Linked DNA regions of Azospirillum brasilense. The protein of the gene in region 2 binds, or shares a complex with, the protein of the main gene of each other region. Links are inferred from orthologs where the notes say so. Each region holds a gene or a part of one and is shown on either strand. Other genes may lie near its edges.

What was found.
Region 1: the proteins of metK (region 2) and groL are in contact, whole or in part, in a cryo-EM structure (PDB 8P4O), measured with the Escherichia coli proteins. The link is inferred for Azospirillum brasilense from one-to-one orthologs.

What each region holds. Positions count from the first base shown.
Region 1 is NZ_CP059449.1:803,372-819,827, forward strand. Bases 5,148-8,076 are described here. They hold groL (chaperonin GroEL), read right to left. Parts: upstream 7,470-8,076; coding sequence 5,826-7,469; downstream 5,148-5,825. Other genes in these bases: H1Q64_RS03865 (catalase), read right to left, coding at 5,148-5,616; groES (co-chaperone GroES), read right to left, coding at 7,522-7,812. Outside these bases: H1Q64_RS03845 (NAD(P)/FAD-dependent oxidoreductase), read right to left, coding at 1-952; H1Q64_RS03850 (hypothetical protein), read right to left, coding at 1,076-1,339; H1Q64_RS03855 (NapC/NirT family cytochrome c), read right to left, coding at 1,449-2,597; H1Q64_RS03860 (cytochrome-c peroxidase), read right to left, coding at 2,683-3,687; more of H1Q64_RS03865, read right to left, coding at 3,925-5,147; H1Q64_RS03880 (usg protein), read left to right, coding at 8,107-8,370; H1Q64_RS03885 (lysozyme), read left to right, coding at 8,510-9,001; H1Q64_RS03890 (pyridine nucleotide-disulfide oxidoreductase), read right to left, coding at 9,145-12,654; H1Q64_RS03895 (COX15/CtaA family protein), read left to right, coding at 12,848-13,933; H1Q64_RS03900 (polyhydroxyalkanoate depolymerase), read right to left, coding at 13,986-15,206; H1Q64_RS03905 (endonuclease/exonuclease/phosphatase family protein), read right to left, coding at 15,514-16,326; H1Q64_RS03910 (VTT domain-containing protein), read right to left, coding at 16,323-16,456.
Region 2 is NZ_CP059449.1:1,026,543-1,031,220, reverse strand. Bases 317-3,213 are described here. They hold metK (methionine adenosyltransferase), read right to left. Parts: upstream 2,402-3,213; coding sequence 1,232-2,401; downstream 317-1,231. Other genes in these bases: H1Q64_RS04905 (helix-turn-helix domain-containing protein), read right to left, coding at 2,657-3,145; trmB (tRNA (guanine(46)-N(7))-methyltransferase TrmB), read right to left, coding at 434-1,144; H1Q64_RS04920 (antibiotic biosynthesis monooxygenase family protein), read left to right, coding at 317-456. Also shown: more of H1Q64_RS04920, read left to right, coding at 142-316; lnt (apolipoprotein N-acyltransferase), read right to left, coding at 3,259-4,678. UniProt on the Escherichia coli protein: Catalyzes the formation of S-adenosylmethionine (AdoMet) from methionine and ATP.

The DNA.
Region 1 (16,456 bases), 220 kb from region 2 along the record:
GCAGGGCGGCGCGCGGGCCGGTCAGCGACAGGGATTTCTTCAGGAAGGTGGACAACGATTCCGCGCCGCGGCGGCGCAGCCGTTTGGCGATCGCCGACTCCGGCAGGTCCGGCATCAGGTCGATGGTCAGGGCGGCCCAGCCCTCGCGCTCGATGGCGTCGCGCAAGGGGGCGCTCAGCGCATAGACGGCGCCGCCCTCGATGCCGGTCTCGGTGATGACGAACTCGCCCTTCAGCCGGCGGTCGCCGAAGGCGAGGCCGACGCTCTTGACCGGCTGGCCGGCGAAGCGCTCGCGCAGGTGATCGGACCAGGGCACCTCGAAGCCCATGTTGGACGGGCGCAGCGGCGCGATGCCCACGCCGCGCACGGCCAGCAGCTCGGTCCAGGCACCGTCGGAGCCGGTGCGCGGCCAGCTCGCCCCGCCCAGCGCCAGCAGCGTGGCCCGCGGGGCGACCGTGGTCTCGGTGCCGTCACCGCGCTGGAAGCGCAGCGCGCCGGACGCGTCCCAATCGAGCCAGCGGTGGCGGGTGTGCAGGGAGACGCCCAGCCCCTCCAGCCGGCGCAGCCAGGCGCGGACCAGGGTGGAGGCTTTCATCTGCACCGGAAAGACGCGCCCGCTGGAGCCGACGAAGGTCTCGATCCCGAGCCCCGCCGCCCAATCGCGCAGGTCCGCCGGGGAGAAGCCGGCCAGCAGATCGGTGAACAGCGGGGCTTGCGCGCCGTAGCGGGCGATGAAGGCGTCCAGCGCTTCGGAATGGGTCAGGTTCAGCCCGCCGCGCCCAGCCAGCAGCAGTTTGCGCGCCGGGGTGGGCATCCGCTCAAAGACGGCGACCGAGCGGCCCGCGGCGGCGATGACCTCCGCCGCCATCAGCCCGGCCGGGCCGGCGCCGATGATCGCAACATCGGGAGAGAAGGCGTCGGGAGAAGAAACAGTGTCAGGGGCGTCGGTCATCGGGTCCCCCGAGGGGTAAAGGATGTCGACCGGTCCCGTCCGCACCGCCTTCGCCAAAGGAAAAAGCAGCGTCGGACGGGACCGGGGCACTCAAGAAGCGGGAATCGGCGGCGCGGGACCGGATCAGTCCGCGTCGTCCTCCTGGGCCACCTCGTCGGCAAGGTCGTTGGCCATGTCGGCGAAATAGCCCGCATCCACCTCCAGCCCGTTCTCCTCGCAGATCCGCATGAAGATGCGGTAGGCGTGCAGGATCGCGACGTCGAGAACGGCGAGGTCGCCCTCCTCGCTGTGCTTGTCGGTGACGCCACGCTCCTGGAGCGTGCCGACGATGTCGTGAGAGGCGGCCTGAAGCACCGCTTCCATGGCTTGTTTGTGCAGAGTCGACATCGCGGGGGTCCTCTTTCTCAAGTGGTCGTCTGCCGGCGGGCGCGGCGTGTTCAGCGCCGGCCCGTGGTAGAAAACCCCTCTTAGCAGCTTCGGGTTCTCGCCGCAGCGATCATCGCGCGCCGTCCTTCGCATGGCTCTGCAGATAGGCCAGCAGCAGGCGGCCCTCCTCCTCGTCCAGCCGGGTCAGCCGCTTCATGGCGTTCATCTTGCCGATCCAGGCGTTCGCGTCGATGTCGGCCGGCGGGTGCAGCGTGTGGCAGAGCGAGCAGTTGGCGTCGTAGACTCGCGCGCCGTAATCCCACAGCGCGCCGAGCGTGCCCACATAGCCGCCCGCGCCGCTCCAGGCGGTCAGGCGGACCTCCGTCCACTCCTGTTCGGTCTCCGGATCGGTGACGCTGCGCAACACCGCCGCTTGACCCGCTACCGCCGCGTTCAGCTTGACCGTGGTGATGCGCTTGCCCGGCTGGGCGTAGAGCGTCTGGGCGGAACTGCCGCGCTGCCAGCCGGTGATCTCAACCTTCAGCGCGCCTCCCTCCGCCGCCAGGACCTTGACCGGCGTCGCCGCGGCGACCTCGCCGTCCCCGGCGCTCCCAGGAGCCGGCGGTTTGCTGTACAGGGCGAGGCTGGTCAGGGCGTAGGCGGTGTCGCCGGGCTTCAGGGCCAAAGCCTTCGCTTGGTCCGACAGGCCGGCGAAGAGTTGGCGATGGCCGGCGGTGACGTCGGGGAAGCTGTGGGCGATGCCCTTGTGGCAGTCGATGCAGGTCTTGCCGGCCTTCTCCGCCCCCTCCATGGCGCTGGCCGCCTTCGGCGTCTGCTTGTGGAAGTCCATGGCGCCGAAGGAATGGCAGTTGCGGCATTCCTGGCTGTCGGTGGCGCGCATGCGGTCCCATTCGCGGCGCGCCAGCGTGTGGCGCTTGGCCTCGAACTTCTCCTTGGTATCAATGGAGCCGATGAGCCAGTGGTACAGCTCGCCCGACGCCTGCACCTTGCGGATCACCTTGTGCGTCCAGTCGCGCGGGACGTGGCAGTCGGCGCAGGTGGCCCGCACGCCCGAGGCGTTCTGGTAGTGCGGCGAGGTCTTGTATTCGACATACACGTTGTCGCGCATCGCGTGGCAGGAGACGCAGAACTCCATGCTGTTGGTCGCTTCCATCGCGGTGTTGAAGCCGCCCCAGCCGACCACCCCGACGACGATGCCCACCAGACCGGCCAGCGCGAGCGCCCCGAAGCCGCCCGCCGTCTTCCATCCCCACCGCATGTCGATACCCTGCAACCATCCTCAAGAAAAGGAATGGGGCCGGGCCGCCCCAACGACGCCCGGCCCCATCCAACCCCCAACCCCGTCAGTCGAAGGGATGCGGCTTCGGCGTCTTGTCCGTGGACGGCGGCAGGATCGGCAGAGCAAAGCTCGGCTGGTCACCGGTCAGCGTCTTCAGGAAGGCGACGATCTTGCCGTTCTCGTCCGGCGAGAACTTCTTGCCCAACTGGATGCGGCCCATGACGTCCACCGCGTCGGACAGCGTCGCGGCCTCGCCGTCATGGAAGTAGGGGTAGGTCAGCGCGACGTTGCGCAGCGTCGGAACCTTGAAGTTGAAGCGGTCGGCCTCCTCCTTGGTCACCGCGATGCGGCCCTCGGCGGGGTTGTTGGTCTTGTAGGGCTCGACGACGCCCATCTTCTGGAAGGTGTTGCCACCGACGGCCGAGCCGTTGTGGCAAGCGGTGCAGCCCGAGTCCTTGAACAGCTCGTAGCCTTCCAGCTCGACGGTGGTCAGGGCCTTCTTGTCGCCCTTCAGCCACTGGTCGAAGCGGGAGTTCGGCGTGACCAGCGTCTCCTCGAAGGCGGCGATGGCCTTGGTCACCTCCTCGATGGTGATCGTCGTCTCGCCGAAGACCTCGGCGAATTCCTTCTGGTATTCGGGGATGGAGCGCAGCACCTCGACCGCCAGGGCGTGGGTGGAGCCCATCTCGCCGGGGTTGGCAATCGGGCCGCCGGCCTGCTCCTGCAGGGTCAGCGCGCGGCCGTCCCAGAACTGCGCCACGTTCAGGCTGGAGTTCAGCACGGTCGGCGAGTTGATCGGACCCTGCTGCCAGTTGTGGCCGATGGAGGTCTTCAGGTTGTCGGTGCCGCCCATGGACAGGTTGTGGCACGAGTTGCAGGAGATGAAGCCGGACTTGGACAGCCGGGGATCGAAGTACAGCTTCTTGCCGAGTTCAACCAATCCGGGATTGGTGACCTTCGCCGACTCGATCGGCGAAATCGGTTCGTCGGCGGCGAACGCGGGCACGCCGAAGGTGGCGACGGAGGCCGCCAGCATGGCCGCGAACGACACGGCAGCACGCATGGACATCGCACTTCTCCCTTATCGAAGTTCTAATATTTTGGCTAATGCCTTGATGCAAAATGACAGTGGCACGCCCTGCTCTGGTGATACCAGTGACAGGCGTGTCGCGCGGCAACTTGCCGCATGCCCGCGCACAAACTGTGGATAATCAAAACAATCATCGGCGCGGGCATGAAAAAGGGGCGGCGGGACAACCCGCCGCCCCCATTGGGACGCCAACCGATTAATGATCTTAGGTTGTGCTTAGTCGGCAGCCTGACTGGTCATGCCGCCTTGCACGCCGGACGGCATGCCCTTCACCACCTCATCCGCCGTGGCGCGGTGGACCTTCACGGAGCCGGTCCACTGGCCCCAGGCCTTCGGGTCGATCGTGTCGCCATTCCTGCCCAGCGCCTTCAACCGCTTCTGGTCCTCGTCGGTCAGCACCTGCTTGGGCAGGGGGGCCAAGCCGGCGACGTCGGCGGCGGTCATGCCCAGCATGCCGGCCACCCGGCTGCCGTAGTCGTCATGGATCAGGAAGAAGTGCCAGAGCATCCGCTCCTGGACGTCGCGTTCGCACTGGCCGAGCAGCGTGCCCATGTTCAGGACCAGATCGTCGCGCTCCCAGTCCATCATGGTGCAGTAGCGGCCCCGCGCCTGAACGTAATCGTTGCGGCGCTCGATCACGCTGCGGGTCAGGCGGCCGTGGATTTCCGGCGGGTTGTTCGGCTCCTCCCGCTGGGCTTCGCTAAGGCCGTTGTGGATGGACGGCTCGAAATTGACGTGCGGGTTCTGCCCCGGCGCCAGATCGCGCTGGTAGGACATCTGCCCGCCCGACAGGTTGGTGGCGACCGGCGCGTTCTTGGCCTGGTTGATCGGCAACTGCTGATAGTTGGGGCCGACCCGGTAGCGCTGCGTGTCGGAGTAGGAGAAGGTCCGCCCGACCAGCATCTTGTCGTCGGAGAAGTCCAGCCCGTCCACCAGCACGCCGGTGCCCATGGCGATCTGTTCGTTCTCGTTGAAGACGTCCTCGACGTTGCGGTTCAGCGTCATCACGCCGACATGGCGCAGCGGGAAGTCCGACTCCGGCCAGATCTTGGTGTCGTCCAGCGGGTCCCAGTCCAGTTCGGGGTGGTCATGGTCCTCCATGACCTGAACATACATGTCCCACTGCGGGTGGTCGCCGCGCTCGATGGCCTCGTAGAGGTCCTTGGAGGCGGAGCCGAGATCCTGCCCCTGCACCTTCGCCGCTTCCTCCGCCGTCAGGGAGGCGACGCCGCAGCGCGGGTGGAAGTGGTATTTGACCAGCACTGTGTCGCCGTTGGCGTTCACCATCTTGTAGGTGTTCACGCCGAAGCCTTCCATGTGCCGGTAGTTGGCCGGAATCCCCCGCGGGCTGAACAGATGCGTCAGCATGTGCATGGATTCGGGCGTCTGGCTCATGAAGTCGAAGATGCGGTTCGGCTCCTGCCGGAAGGTCACCGGATCGGGCTTCAGCGAGTGGATGACGTCGGGGAACTTGATGGCGTCGCGGATGAAGAAGACCGGCAGATTGTTGCCGACGAGATCCCAGTTGCCGTCCTCGGTGTAGAACTTCACCGCGAAGCCGCGCGGGTCGCGCGCCACCTCCGACGAGTCGCGCCCGCCGATGACGGTGGAGAAGCGGATGGCCAGCGGAGTCTTCTTGCCGGCTTGGCCGAACAGCTTGGCACGGGTGTATTTGGACGCCGGCTCGTCGCCGATCTTGCCCGTCGCTTCGAATTCGCCGTAGCAGACGAAGCCGCGGGCGTGGACCACGCGCTCCGGAATGCGCTCGCGGTCGAAGTGAGAGATCTTCTCCAGGAACTGGTAATTCTCCAGCGTCGCCGGACCGCGGGGGCCCACGGTGCGCTGGGACTGGTTGTTGGTGATCGGGTGGCCCTGACGGTTGGTCAGAGTCTTCGATTGGTCAGCCATCGCATTCTCCCTGAACAGCAAGCCGTGCCGGCGCACCTCTGGGGCGTCCGGTTGGGAGGTCAACGGCCCTAGTTTAGAACTGTTCCAATCCAAAACGCGGACGGCGGCACCCTGTCCGTCAGGGAGATGCCCAAACGGAAAAGGGCGGCCCCGCAGGACCGCCCTTTCCGCAAACGTCGCGGATGACGTGAGCTTTTCGACGCAGGCTATCAGAAGCCCATGCCGCCCATGTCGTCCATGCCACCCGGCATACCGGCCGGAGCAGCCTTCTTCTCCGGCTTCTCGGCGATCATCGCCTCGGTGGTGATCAGCAGGCCGGCGATCGAGGCCGCGTCCTGCAGGGCGGTGCGAACCACCTTCACCGGGTCGATGATGCCGGCGGCGACCAGATCGGTGAACTCACCCTTCTGGGCGTCGTAGCCGAAGTTGGCGTCGTTCTGGTCCAGCAGCTTGCCGACCACGATCGAACCGTCGGTGCCCGCGTTGTAGGCGATCTGACGGACCGGGGCCTGCAGGGCGCGGCGGATGATCTCGATGCCGACGCGCTGCTCGTCGTTGATCGGCTTCAGGGCGTCCAGGGCCTTGGTGGCGTACAGCAGGGCGGTACCGCCGCCGGCGACGACACCCTCTTCCACCGCGGCGCGGGTGGCGTGCATGGCGTCGTCAACGCGGTCCTTGCGCTCCTTCACCTCGACCTCGGTGGCGCCGCCGACGCGGATGACGGCAACGCCGCCAGCCAGCTTCGCCAGACGCTCCTGCAGCTTCTCGCGGTCGTAGTCCGAGGTGGTCTCCTCGATCTGCGCCTTGATCTGGCCGATGCGGGCCTGGATGTCCTCGGCCGAGCCGGCGCCGTCGACGATGGTGGTGTTCTCCTTGGAGATCACAACCTTCTTGGCGGTGCCCAGCATGTCGATGGTGACGTTCTCGAGCTTGATGCCGAGATCCTCGGAGATGACCTGGCCGCCGGTCAGGATGGCCATGTCCTCCAGCATCGCCTTGCGGCGGTCACCGAAGCCCGGGGCTTTGACGGCGGCGACCTTCAGGCCGCCACGCAGCTTGTTCACGACCAGGGTCGCCAGGGCCTCGCCCTCGACGTCCTCGGCGATGATCAGCAGCGGACGCGAGGACTGCACGACGGCCTCGAGGACCGGCAGCAGGGCCTGCAGACCCGACAGCTTCTTCTCGTGGAGCAGGATGAACGGGCTCTCGAGGTCCGCGATCATCTTATCGGCGTTGGTGATGAAGTACGGCGACAGGTAGCCGCGGTCGAACTGCATGCCCTCGACGACGTCCAGCTCGGTCTCGAGGCTCTTGGCCTCCTCCACCGTGATGACGCCCTCGTTGCCGACCTTCTCCATGGCCTGGGCGATCATCTTGCCAATCTCGCCTTCGCCGTTGGCGGAGATGGTGCCGACCTGGGCGATCTCGTCGTTGGTCGTGACCTTCTTGGCACGGCCGCGGATGTCGTTCACGACGGTCTCGACGGCGAGGTCGATGCCGCGCTTCAGGTCCATCGGGTTCATGCCGGCGGCGACCGACTTCACGCCCTCGCGGACGATGGCCTGGGCCAGAACGGTCGCCGTGGTGGTGCCGTCGCCGGCCAGGTCGTTCGTCTTCGACGCGACCTCACGCACCATCTGGGCGCCCATGTTCTCGAACTTGTCCGACAGCTCGATTTCCTTGGCGACCGAGACGCCGTCCTTGGTGATGCGCGGAGCGCCGAAGGACTTCTCGATCACGACGTTGCGGCCCTTCGGACCCAGCGTCACCTTCACGGCGTCGGCGAGGATGTCCACACCGCGCAGCATCTTCTCGCGCGCGGCGGCGGAGAACTTAACTTCCTTGGCAGCCATTGCTCACTTCCTTGAAATTCGGGGGGTTGGATCGCTCAGCGCGGGCGGAGGCTCAGGCCTCGACGACGCCCATGATGTCGGATTCCTTCATGATGAGGAAATCCTCGCCCTCGATCTTCACCTCGGTGCCCGACCACTTGCCGAACAGGATGCGGTCGCCGGCCTTCACGTCGAGCGCAACGACCTTGCCGCTCTCGTCACGGGCGCCCGGACCCACCGCGATGACCTGGCCCTCCTGGGGCTTTTCCTTCGCGGTGTCGGGGATGATGATCCCGCCCTTGGTCTTGGTGTCGGACTCCAGACGCTTGACGACGACGCGGTCGTGCAGCGGACGGAACTTCATGGGGATGCCTCCAGGATCAAGGCTTATTGAAAGGATTGGCGCCGGGCTCGGGGCTGTTAGCACTCTCCCCCGGCGAGTGCCAGACAGCTAATCGAGCTGCGGTTTCGATTCAAGAGGGTCGTTGCGGCAATCGGTGCGATTCCTGGCAGCAGTCACCATGACTTGCTGCTAATGCATTGAAACAGAAGAAAAATTTTTGTTGCCCGCCGCAGCTGCGAACGGCACACTTTCACAAAAGAATCACGTAGGCACAGCGCAAGGACGCCATCGGTTCCACCATCACGGAGGCAGAGCATGGCCAGTCTGGGGCTTCAGCTTCGCGATTACCGCCTGACCACGGCGGAGATTCTGTACCACATGCCGGACCACCCGCACCTGCTGCAGAGCTATCTCTGGCAGGAGTTGGACCTCGCCCCCGGCTACCCGGTGCTGCGCCGGTTCCTGGATTTCTGGCAGGCCAACCTGGACGGCAGGCTGCATTCGGTGAAGCTGGCGACCCACCGCCTGATCACACCGGGGGAGGCCCGCGCGGTGGCCGCGGAATTCCGCTGGATCTGACGCCCGGCCAAGCCCTCTCCCCATGCGGGTGAATGTGAATAAATAAACCATTTTTAGGAGTTTATTGCTTCGGATACCCTTTCCCAAGCACGAACAGTTCGTGCCAATGCACGTTCACGACACGCTGGGGAAGACGATCATGACGACGCCGGTTTGCGAAGAAGCGGTCAACCTTGTTAAGCATTTCGAGGGTCTTTACCTCAAGGCCTACCTGTGTCCGGCGGGGGTGCCAACCATCGGCTACGGCCACACCGCCGGGGTCGAACTGGGGCAGAGCATCTCCTCCGCCCAGGCCGACGACCTGCTGAAGTCGGACCTGACCTCCGCCGCCGCCCAGGTGGACAAGCTGGTCACCGTCGCGCTGAACCCGAATCAGCGCGGCGCGCTGGCCTCTTTCGTGTTCAACCTGGGGGCCGGCAGCCTGCAATGCTCGACCCTGCTGCGCCTGCTGAACCAGGGCGACTACGAGGGCGCCGCCGGCCAGTTCAGCCGCTGGGTCTACGCCACGGTCAACGGCGTCAAGACGCAGCTTCCGGGTCTGGTGAAGCGCCGCGCCGCCGAGGCCGACCTGTTCGAAAGCTCCACCGAGCCGCTGCCCCAGGCGGCGGTCAGCACCGCGACGGGTGCGTGAACGCTCTTAATAACCCTCTCCCCTCTGGGGAGAGGGTGGCCCGGAGGGCCGGTGAGGGGGTTGTACGTGGCCGTTCGTCCGGCAAAAGCGCATCCCCCTCATCCTAACCCTCTCCCCAGAGGGGAGAGGGAGAGCATCCCCCCTCACCCCTTCCGCTGGCCGGTCAGCCGCAGGCCGCGGTCGATCCATTGGGCGGTCAGCTTCTCCTGGACGGCGTTTTGGCGCAGCCGCTGGTTCAGGTTGGCGAAATCCACGCGGTCCAGGCTCTGGTCCTGGTTGAAGCAGGAGAAGACCACCGTCTCCTCGCCGGTCGCCGGGTCGGTATGCCGTTGCAGGCACTGGGCGCAGATCTCCTTCATCATGCATTGCATGGGGGAGTTGATGGAGCCGATGGCCGCGTGGCCGGGCTTCAGGTGCGGCTTCAGCGCGCCGTGCCGGGCCGCCCCCACCGCCGCCATCATGCGGTCTGAACCGATGGCGACGATGCGGTCCACCGTTTCCAGGGGGATGTCCGCCGGCCCCAACTCGCCCGCCGCGTAAGCGCGCATGGCCTCCACGATGTTGCCGACGAAGGTCCGGTCGCCGGGGCGCGACGGCGTGAAGCCCGGCGCCTCGTCGCAGCACCAGACGACGCGGTCGGCGGCGGCCTCGATCTGTTCGGTCTTGTAACGGTCCCCCATCCGCTTGTAGCCGGCGAAGTAGACGACCCGGTTGCCGCGCGCCCGGCAGGCCTGCCCGATGGAGAACAGCACGGCGTTGCCCAGCCCGCCGCCGACCAGCGCCACCGTCTCGCCCTCCGGGATCTCGGTCGGGGCGCCGGTCGGCCCCATCACCACCACCGGGTCGCCGGGCTTCAGCAGGGCGCAGAGGTCGGACGAGCCGCCCATCTCCAGCACGATCAGGGAGAGCAACCCGGCCTCCTTGTCAACCCAGGCGCCGGTCAGGGCCAAACCTTCCATGGCCAGCGTGGTCCGGCCGATCCGTTGCGCCAGCGTTTCGAAATTCTGCAGCCGGTAGAACTGTCCGGGTTCGAAACGGCGCGCGGCGGCAGGGGCTTTCACCACCACCTCCACGATGGTCGGGGTCAGGCGGGTGACGCTGTGCACCAGGGGCCGCAGTTCGGCGTTCAGGCGCCGCACCAGCGCCTCCGGCGTCACGGAGCTGGGCGCCCGGCGGGCCAGCGCGCGGCTGACCACCGGATAGCCGCGCTTCGCCCCGCCCATCGCCTTCACCACGTTGCCGGCGAAGGACGGGTGCAGGTCGCCGAAGAAGCTGAGGAACCGCCCGTCGGGCGCCCGGGCCATCAGGACATGCGCCTGGGCTGGCTTGGCCTGCCGCTCCGGGGTCACCGGCCGGCCGTCCTCGTCGATGGCGCGGAAGCAGCGCCCGTCCAGTTCCACCCAGTCCGGCTCCTCGCGGGCCAGGACGGTGTTCGGCTGGGTGCCTGCGGCGACCAGGATGGTGCGGGCGGGGAGTCGCGCGTCCACCGCGGCGGGCGCCACCACCCCGTCCGGCCCGACCGGGCTGATCGCCAGATGGATCGCCTGAGCGGCCCCCGATCCGTCGATTTCCACCCCGCGCGGGGCGGCGCATTCCAGGAAGCGGATGCCCTCGGCCAGCCCGTGCGCCACCTCCTCGTGGTTCAGCGTGTAGCTGGGGCTGTCGATCAGGCGGCGGCGGTAGGCGATGGTCGAGCCGCCCCAGGATTGCAGCAGCGCGGTGACGCGCGGCTCGCGCCCCTCGTCCCCCGCCGCCAGACGCTCCGCCCGGATGGCGCGGGCGTGGGCCAGGAACTCATCGGCCAGCTCGGCCTCATCGGGCGTCCAGCGGGCGCGTACCGTCGCCTCCCCCCGCTCGGCCGCCAGGATCTCGTAGCGGGACAGGAACTTCTCGACCTGGACCGGATAATAGGCCAGCGCCTCCGTCGCCGTGTCGATGGCGGTCAGCCCGCCGCCGATCACCACGATGGGCAGCCGGACCTGAAGGTTGGCGATGCTGTCCGGCTTGGCCGCCCCGGTCAGTTGCAGGCCCATCAGGAAGTCCGAGGCCTGCCGCACCCCGCGGGCCAGCCCGTTCGCCATCGGCACGACGGTCGGCTTGCCCGCCCCCATGCACAGCGCGATGTGGTCGAATCCCAGCTCCAGCGCCCCGTCGATGGTCAGCGTGCCGCCGAAGCGCACCCCGCCGATGATCGTCATGCGCGCCCGGCGTTCCAGCAGCAGCCGGATCACCTTCAGGAAATTCTTGTTCCAGCGCACGGTGATGCCGTATTCGGCCACCCCGCCGAAGCCGGCCATCACCCGCTCGTCCAGCCGGTCGTAGAGATCGCGCACGTCGCGGATCGGCCGGAAGGGCACCCGCGTGCCGCTGGGCAGCACACCGGAGAGGTCGGCGGGCAGCGGCTCGATCTTCAGCCCGTCGATGCCGACCACCGTGTGGCCGTCGTTCATCAGATGGTGCGCCAGCGTGAAGCCCGCCGGCCCCAGCCCGGCCACCAGCACCTTGAAGCCGCTGTCCGGCCGCATCAGCGGGCGACGCAGGTCCAGCGGGTTCCAGCGGGTCAGCAGGCTGTAGATCTCGAAGCCCCAGGGCAGCTCCAGCACGTCCTTCAGCGTGCGGGTCTCCGCCTGCGGGATGTCCACCGGTTCCTGTTTCTGGTAGATGCAGGCCTTCATGCAGTCGTTGCAGATGCGGTGGCCGGTGGCCGCGCACATCGGGTTGTCGACCACCACCACGGCCAGCGCCCCGATGGGCACGCCCTCGGCCTTCAGCGCGTGCATCTCGGAAATCTTCTCTTCCAAGGGGCAGCCGGCCAGCGCGACGCCGAAGGCGCTTTTCTGGAACTCGCCGGTCTTGCGGTCGCGCAGCCCCTTGGAACAGCTGTCCTTGCCCTGGTTGTGGCACCAGATGCAGTAGTTGGCCTCGTCCAGCGCCCCGGCCAGATCGGTGCCGGGGTCGGTCAGGTGGAAGCCCTGGCGCTCGCGGCACGCGCCGCCGGGCAAGCGTATCTCGGGCAGGCGCATCATGGTGACGCCGTGCCGCTCCACCGTCTCTACGGGAACGAGACGCTGCGGGTCGGTGCGGTGCGGCACCTGGAACAGCACGCCGCCGCCGTGCCGGGCGCGCCCGGCCTCGCTGAAGACGGCCCAGGCGGCGTACTGGGCGGCGCTGTCGAGCTGGTCGGCGTGGGCGGCCTCGTCCTCCATCCAGGCCAGCACCTGCCGGGCGAAGGCGGCCTCGGTCAGCGGGCCGCCCAGCCAGTCCTCCAGCCGCGCGGCCAGCTCCGCCCCGTCGAGGGCGGCGACCGCCTCCGGCTTCACCGCCTTGGCGGCGCGGCGCTGAACGAACAGGCGCTTGGCGGTGTAGAGCGGCGCCAGCTCCGTGTGGCGGGCGCGCAGCTCATCGAGCGCGGCGCGGATACCGAACAGATCGCCGATGAAATCCTCGGCGTGGGGGGCGAGCGCAATCAGCAGGTCGCTTTCCGCCTTGGCCTCCAGCCGGTCGGGCTGGGCGCGGGCGGAGAGCAGCCGGTTGGCGAGCGCCACGTCCGTGTCGGACAGCCGGGCGAGGAAGGCGCGGTCGAGCCGGGCCAGCCCGTCCTGCCCGTAAAGCTCGTGGAACGACAGGCCGAAGCCGAGGGTGAGGTCCGCCATCGCCGCCCCGCATCCGAAGCCGTTGGTAAGACTGATATTTGTAACACTCGCGGCGCGCCGCCTTCACCCGAAACCGGTGTCCCTGGCCGCGGGGTAACCCGTGTCCGTTTGACGCAGCCGGCGCCGCACCCCACATGAGCCGGAAGCCCCTATCCCGCCGGAACCTTTCCGCACCATCCGGAGCCGCCCGTCCGTGACCGACATCACCGCCCCCGCCCTCGCCGGGAAAGACGTCCGCGACCCCGCCTCCACCCGCCCCATCGCCTATTGGCTTCTCGTCTGCTGCGCGATGGTCTTCGCCATGGCGGTGATCGGCGCCATCACGCGCCTGACCGAATCCGGCCTGTCGATGGTGGAGTGGAAGCCGCTGATCGGCATCCTGCCGCCCTTGTCGGAGGCGGAATGGAACCGCGTCTTCGGCCTCTACCAGACCACGCCGGAGTTCCGCATCTACAATTCGGCGATGGATCTGGCGGCCTTCAAGCAGATCTTCTGGTGGGAATGGTTCCACCGCTTCTGGGGCCAGCTGATCGGCTTCGTCTTCCTGATCCCCTTCCTGCGCTTCTGGGTCAACGGGCGCATCCCCGCCGACCTGTGGCCGAAGCTGGCCGGGCTGTTCCTGCTCGGCGGGTTCCAGGGGGTGATCGGCTGGTACATGGTCAAGAGCGGTCTGGTCGACCGCCCCGACGTCAGCCACTACCGGCTGGCGCTGCATCTCGGCACGGCGATCGTGATCTACGGGCTGCTGCTGCGCACCGCGCTGGGGATTCTCGACCCGCTGCCGCTGGCCGGCTGGGCGACCGAGTCCGGCCGGCTGCGCAAGCACGCGCGCTGGGCCCTGGGGCTGACCGGCGTCACCATCGTCTGGGGCGCCTTCGTCGCCGGGACGGACGCCGGGCTGGCCTACAACACCTTCCCGCTGATGGCCGGCCACGTCATCCCGCCGGAGGTCGCCAACCTGACGCCCTGGTGGATCAACTTTTTCGAGAACACCGCGGCCATCCAGCTGACGCACCGGGTGCTGGCGCTGCTGACCGGGCTGGTGGTTCTGGGGCTGGCCCTGCGGGTGTGGGTGGCCCGCCTGCCCGGCCGCGCCGGGCGGGTGGCGCTGCTGAGCGCAGCGATGGTGCTGGTGCAGATTGGGCTGGGCATCGCCACGCTGCTGAGCTTCGTGTGGATACCGCTGGGCGCCGCCCATCAGGCGGGGGCGATCCTGCTGGTGTCCGGGCTGGTCTGGCTGCTCCACGAACTGCGCCCGGTGGGCGTTCCGAAGCGCTGACCAGGAGAACACCCCCGCCACGCCGCAGCGCGGCGGGCGGGGGTGACGCGCTTCAATCGTGCTTGCGGATGAACTCCCGCACCGCCGGCATGATGCTCTCGCGCCAGCGCCGGCCGTTGAAGATGCCGTAGTGGCCGACGCCCTTCTGGAAATGGCGGGCGCGCATGTCGTCGGGCAGCGAGGCGCAGAGGCGGTGCGCCGACTCGGTCTGGCCGGGGGCGGAGATGTCGTCCAGTTCGCCCTCCACCGTCATCACGGCGGTCCGGCGGATCGCCGCCGGCTCCACCTTGCGCCCGCGCGACTCCATGGTGCCGTTGGCGAGCGAATGCTTCTGGAACACCGTCTCAATGGTCTGCAGGTAGAATTCCGCCGACAGGTCCATGACCGACAGATACTCGTCGTAGAAGCGGCGGTGCTGCTCCGCGGAGTCGCCGTCGCCGCGGACGAGGTGGCGGAACAGGCCGACATGCTCCCCGATGTGGCGGTCCAAATTCATGGACATGAAGCCGGAGAGCTGGACGAAGCCCGGATAAACCTGACGGAAGCCGCCCGGATAATAGGCCGGGACGGTGGTGACGACGTTGCGCTCGAACCAGGACAGCGGGTGGGTGGCCGCCAGCTTCACCGGCACGGTCGGGTTGGCCATCGGGTCGATCGGGCCGCCCATCAGCGTCATCGAGCGCGGCTGCACCGCCTCGTCGCCCGCCGCCATCAGCGACACGGCGGCCAGCACCGGCACCACCGGTTGGCACACCGCGATGACGTGGGTCTGCGGCCCCAGGAAACGGATCTGCTCCGTCACCGTGTCGATGTAGTCGTCCAGGTCGAACCGGCCGCGCGCCAGCGGCACCAGCCGGGCGTCGATCCAGTCGGTGATGAAGACGTCGTGGTCGGCCAGCAGCGCCGCCACCGTGCCGCGCAGCAGCGTCGCGTGGTGGCCCGACATCGGGGCGACCAGCAGGACGCGCGGCTGCGCCGGGGTGCCCTCCGGCTTGGCGAAGTGCAGCAGGTTGCAGAAGGGCTTGCGGTGGGCGATGCGCTCGGTGATGGCCACCGTCTCGCCGTTCACCACTGTCGTCTTCAGGCCGAACTCCGGCTTTGGGAAGCGGCGGGTGGTGCGCTCCAGCAGTTCCGCGCCGGCGGCCATGGCGCGACCGGCGCGGGTGTAGGAAACCGGGCTGAACGGGTTCTGGAAGGTGTGCTGGGTCGCTTCGGCCAGGAGGCGCATCGGGCGCAGGGCGGCGTGCTGCAGATCGTAGAGATGGTAAAGCAACGGGTCCTCGCTTCGGCGGTTGATCCCACGCCCGGTCGGCTGGGTGCTGTCATTGAACGGCCGTCATTGGTCGTATGACCAACCAATAGATTGGCCAGCCCTTATCCGAAAGGTCAATAGTCGACACCCGTTCTCGGGCAAAAAACTTACATGGGAAACAGTCAGCCACACGAAACAGACCATGCAACGCTGCACTGCAAAGGAGGCAAGGCAGGAGGATCAAGCCCAAAGAAAAAGGCGCGCCCGCGGAACCGCGCACGCGCCTTGCACCAATCAAGGGCCCGGCATACCCGAGCGGGAATATCGGTTATGGCACCGCCACGGTGGCGCGCACCGGCAGATGGTCGGACGCGCGGCGCGTCAGCACCGTGCGCACCACCTCGTAGGACGGGATGGTCAGCCCGTTGTTCACGTAGATGCGGTCGAGCCGCAGCGTCGGCATCCGCGCGTGGAAGCTGCGCGGGCTGGCCCAGTCGGGGAAGGCCTCGGCCAGCTTGCGCAGCCGGGGGGAGTTCGGCGCCCATTCGTTGAGGTCGCCCATGAACAGGGTCGGCAGGGCCGGCTGTTCCTCCAGCCGGTCGACGATGGCGCCGACCTGCCGCGCCCGCTCCCAGGGGTCGAGGCCGAGATGGGCGACGATGATGCGCACCGGGCGCCCCTCCACCTCGACGATCACGTCGATGCCGCCGCGCGGTTCCCGCCGGCCGACGCTGAGGTCGATGGGCTCGCATTTCAGGACCGGCAGCCGGGTCAGGATGGCGTTGCCGTAATGGGCGTGGGCGTTGTGCTTGGTCGGGCCGGCGTGGGCTTTCAGGCCGGTGGCCCGTTCCAGGAAGGCGAACTGGTCCAGCCCGGATTCCCCGCGGTGGTGCCAGCCGACCTCCTGGAGCCCGACCAGATCGACGTCCAGCTCCTTGATGACCTCGGCAATGCGGTCCGGCGCGAAGCGCGCGTCCAGCCCGACGCAGCTGTGGATGTTCCAGGTCGCCACGCGCAGCGGCGCCATGCCCTCCGGCACCGGGCCGCTGCGGCTGTCGACGCGGCGCTTCGGGCGGCGGACGCGGGCGGCGCGCAGCGCGGAGGCGATCCGCTGCACACGCTCTCGGCTGAATCGGATCACCGCTGTTGGTCTCCCTTCGCTGTCTCTCCGGTGGTCGGCCCGGTGGTCGGCCCGGTGGTCGGCCCGGTTGTTGGCTGCCTCGCCCCCAGAGCCCGCACCAGCCGATTGCCGGCCCAGCCGAACCCCAGCG
Region 2 (4,678 bases):
ATAGACATTCCGGAGCAAGCCGCAAGCGCTTTTCCGCAAGGTCCTATGCCAGGCGCTTGGTGGGCGGGTCCGGCCGGGGTAAAGTCAAGCCTTCGGCGGCCTTCGCACCTTGCCGAAAACACCCTGGAAAGGCAGCTCACCGTGATCCTCGAAACGGCCCTCCTGGCGGTCAGACCCGGCCAGGGCCCGGCCTTCGAACGCGCGATGGCCGAGGCGCAGCCCCTGATCGCCGCTACTCCGGGTTTCCTCGGGCTGGAGGTGCGGCCCTGCCTCGAGGCGCCGGACCGCTACCTTCTTCTCGTCCGCTGGGACCGGCTGGAGGACCACACCGAAGGCTTCCGCGGGTCCGAGCGCTACGCCCGCTGGAAGGCCCTGCTCCACTGCTTCTACGATCCGTTCCCGCTGGTGGAGCATTACGGGGAGCCGGTGGTGTCTACCCCCGCGCCTTGCGGATGAAGCGCATGAAGACCGGCTTGCGCCCGGCCTCGATGGCCTTTTCCTCATAGCGGGTGGGCGGCCAGTCCGCGATGCGGTGGCGCCAGTCGGACGGGCCGCGGGCGGTCCATTCGAAATCGGGATGCCGGACCGAGTGCTCCAGCATCCAGCGCACCAGCCCCATGTCGTCGCTGGCCAGACGCAACTCCGCCCCGTCCTTCAGGACGCGCGCGAGGCGCGGCAGGTTGTCCGGGCCGATGAAGCGGCGCTCCCAATGGCGTTTCTTCGGCCAGGGATCGGCGAACAGCACGAAGGCGCGCCCGATGGAGGCGTCCGGCAGGGCGTCGAGCAGCGGGCGGGCGTCGTCCGGCAGGATGCGGACATTGTCCTGCACGCCCTCGTCGTCCACCAGCTTGAGCAGGCCGGCCACGCCGTTGATGAAGGGCTCGGCCCCGATCACCCCGACGTCGCGGTTGTTCGCCGCCTGCCACGCCATGTGGTGGCCGCTGCCGAAGCCGACCTCCAGCCAGACGTCGCGCATGGGGTTGGCGAACAGTGCGTGGGGGTCGATCCGGTCGCCCGGCTGGGGCACCGGGATTTCCAGCGACGGCAAAAGCCCGTCGAGCAGTTCGGTCTTGCGCTTGCGGAGCGGACGCCCCTTGCGCCGCCCGTAGAGCCTTTTGGACGAGTCCAGGAAGGAGTCGGTCATCGTGACAGCAGGGTCCCAAAACGAATGCAGGGGCCGCATGGCCCCTGCATCCCGGACGGACGGGTCCGGTCTTAGAAGAAGCCTGTCTTAGAAGAAGGCGGCGCGCAGGTCGTTGACGAGGTCGGTCTTCTCCCAGGAGAAGCCGCCGTCGGCCTCGGCCTCGCGGCCGAAATGGCCGTAGGCGGCGGTGCGGGCGTAGACCGGCTTGTTCAGGCCGAGATGCGTGCGGATGCCGCGCGGGGACAGGTCCACCAGCTTCTGCAGAACCTCCGACAGCCGGTCCTCGTCGACCGTGCCGGTGCCGTGGGTGTCGACATAGACCGACAGCGGCTTCGACACGCCGATGGCGTAGGAGAGCTGGATCGTGCAACGCTCGGCCAGGCCGGCGGCGACCACGTTCTTGGCGAGGTATCGCGCGGCGTAGGCGGCGGAACGGTCGACCTTGGTCGGGTCCTTGCCGGAGAAGGCGCCGCCGCCGTGCGGCGCGGCACCGCCGTAGGTGTCGACGATGATCTTGCGCCCGGTCAGGCCGGCGTCGCCGTCCGGACCGCCGATGACGAAGCGGCCGGTCGGGTTGACGTAGAAGTTCGCCTCGTCGCACATCCAGCCGGCGGGCAGGACGTTCAGGACATGCGGACGGACGATCTCGCGCACCTCCTCCTGGGTCAGGCCGTCGGCGTGCTGGGTGGAGACGACCACCGCGGTGGCGCGCACCGGCTTGCCGTTCTCGTACTGCAGCGTCACCTGGCTCTTGGCGTCGGGGCCGAGCTGCGGAGCGGAGCCGGAATGGCGGGCCTCGGCCAGCGACTTCAGGATGGCGTGGCTGTAATAGATCGGCGCCGGCATCAACGCCGGCGTCTCGTTGCAGGCGTAGCCGAACATGATGCCCTGGTCGCCGGCGCCCTCGTCCTTCTCACCCGCGGCGTCGACGCCGACCGCGATGTCGGCGGACTGCGAGTGGACGAAGCACTTGACGTCCATCTTCTCCCAATGGAAGCCGTCCTGCTCGTAGCCGATGTCCTTCACCGCGGCGCGGGCGACCTGGACCAGCATGTCGGGGGTGATGCTCTCCGGCCCGCGCACCTCACCAGCCAGCACGATCTGGTTGGTGGTCGCCAGCGTTTCCACCGCCACGCGGGCGTAGGGATCGTGCGACAGGTACAGATCGACGATGGCGTCGGAGATGCGGTCGCACACCTTGTCCGGATGGCCTTCGGACACGGACTCGCTGGTGAACACGTAGTTGAGCTTGGCCACGACGAACCTCGGCAATGGGCGGGGGCTATTCAACAAGACTAAATTGGGAGACCGGCGCAGCACCCACGGAAAGCCAGTCATTTTCCGTATGTGACAAGGTTTGCGTTCCAGGTCAAGCGATCTCCCCGGGGTTGGAGGAGACCGGCGGAAATTCGCCTTGAAACGACATCGGGGAACGGGCCGGAGGGCCGCGTTCCCCAATCTTCCTGCCGTCCGGATTGCTTCCGGTTGTTCGGCTCAGGTCTCTAAACCGTGTTATTCGGCCGCTTCGACCATACCGGAATTGGCGACGGCCTTGGTCAGCTCGAACAGGCGCTTGCGCACCGACGGGTCGTTGATGCGGTAGTAGGCGCGCACCAGCTCCAGCGTCTCTCGCTTGGCCATCGGGTCCGGCTCGTAGCCGCCCGAACGCTCCTCGAAACCGGCGGTGTTGCCCTCTTCGTCGTCAACCGGAGCCGCGGCGGCTTCCGCCGGCATGTCGTCGAAAAAGAAGGACACCGGCACGTCCAGGACGCGGCTGAGGTCGAACAGGCGCGACGCGCCGATGCGGTTGGCGCCGCGCTCGTACTTCTGCACCTGCTGGAAGGTCAGGCCGATGGCCTCGCCCAGCTTTTCCTGGCTCATGCCCAGAAGGGTCCGGCGCAACCGGACGCGGGAACCGACGTGAACGTCGATCGGGTTCGGCTTTCCCGTCTTGGGACGGCCGGCAGTGGCCCGGCGGCCCCGCGCTGGCGTTGCTTGCATTGCTCTAATTCCCTGAAACAGTTGTGCAACCTTGATACGACATATCCATGTATGCAGTCAAGCGCGCCCGAGCGCTCCCGATGCGCGTGATTGAAAAAAGAGTCTCGGATGCGCTAACTGCGATGTCGTGCGCGCAGGCCCACCGCGAAACAGGTCAAAAGAAGCAACCCAAACGCGCCATCGCCCACACGTCCGTAGAGAGTGGGGGCGGTCAGCGCTTCCGGCAAGGCCGCATCGACCACACCCCTGTGACCAAGCGGCAGCATGGCTGTGATGCGGCCGTGGGCGTCCACCACGCCGGAGATGCCGGTGTTGGCGACGCGGACCAGCGGCATCCCCTCCTCCACCGCGCGGGTCCGGGCGATGGCGAAGTGCTGGTACGGGCCGGCGGTGTTGCCGTACCAGGCGTCGTTGGTCAGGTTCAGCATCCAGCGCGGCCGTCCGGCGCCATCTTCACCGCTCGGCAGAACGGCGCCGGGAAAGATCACCTCGTAGCAGATCAGCGGGCTGACCGGCGGCAGGCCCTTGAGATCGAGCGACACCGGCCCCGGCCCGGCGGAGAACTCGGCCCCGTTGCCGGCGATGGCCCCGACCGGCAGCCAGCGGCGCAGCGGCATGTATTCGCCGAAGGGCACGAGGTGGAACTTGTCGAAGCGCCCCGTCACCGCGCCGCTGCCGTCGACCGCCGCCAAGCTGTTGTAATAGAGCGGCGCGCCCTCCGGTCCGGCCTCCATGCGCGGCACCCCGGTGATGATCAGCCCGCCGGGCGGCGTGACCGACCCCAGCGCCTGACGCAGGCGGGCGTCCTGGTCGAGGAACAGCGGCACCGCGGTCTCCGCCCAGATCACGTGAGTGATCGGCTCGCTGGATGGAGCGGCGGAGAGTTCCATCTGCTGCTGGACGTTGCGCACCCGCTCGCCCGCCGCCCATTTCAGCCGCTGGTCGATGGCCGGCTGGACGAGCCGCAGCCGCACGCCGGGCACCGCCGCGTCGGACGCCCCGGCCAGCCGCAGCCCGCCCCAGGCGCCCAGCGCCGCGAACAGCGCCAGCCCGGCGGCCAGCGCCCCCCAGGCGCGGCGGCGCGGCACCGCCGTGTCGGCCAAGCCCGCCGGCAGCGACGCCACCAGCACGGTCAGCAGGCTGAGGCCATAAATGCCGATCAGCGAGACGCCCTGCAGAACCGGCAGAAAGCCCGTCCAGCCATAGCCGACGAGGTTCCATGGGAAGCCGGTGAAGACATGGCCGCGCAGCCATTCGAACAGCGCCCAGGAGGCGGCGAACAGGAACACCCGCCCCAGCCCCAGCCCCAGCCCCAGCCCCCTGCCCCGCAGCATCCAGACCAGCAGCGTGGCGAAGCCGGTGAACATCGCCAGCAGGATGGGCAGCCCCGCCGCCGACAGCGGCAGCGCCCACCAGAAGCGCTCGATGTCGGTGAACAGAGCCGCGCTGATCCAGTAGAGGCCGAGCAGGTGATGGCCAAAGCCGAAGAACCAGCCCACCGCGAAGGCCTGCCGCTTGGTCCTGGCCCCGTCG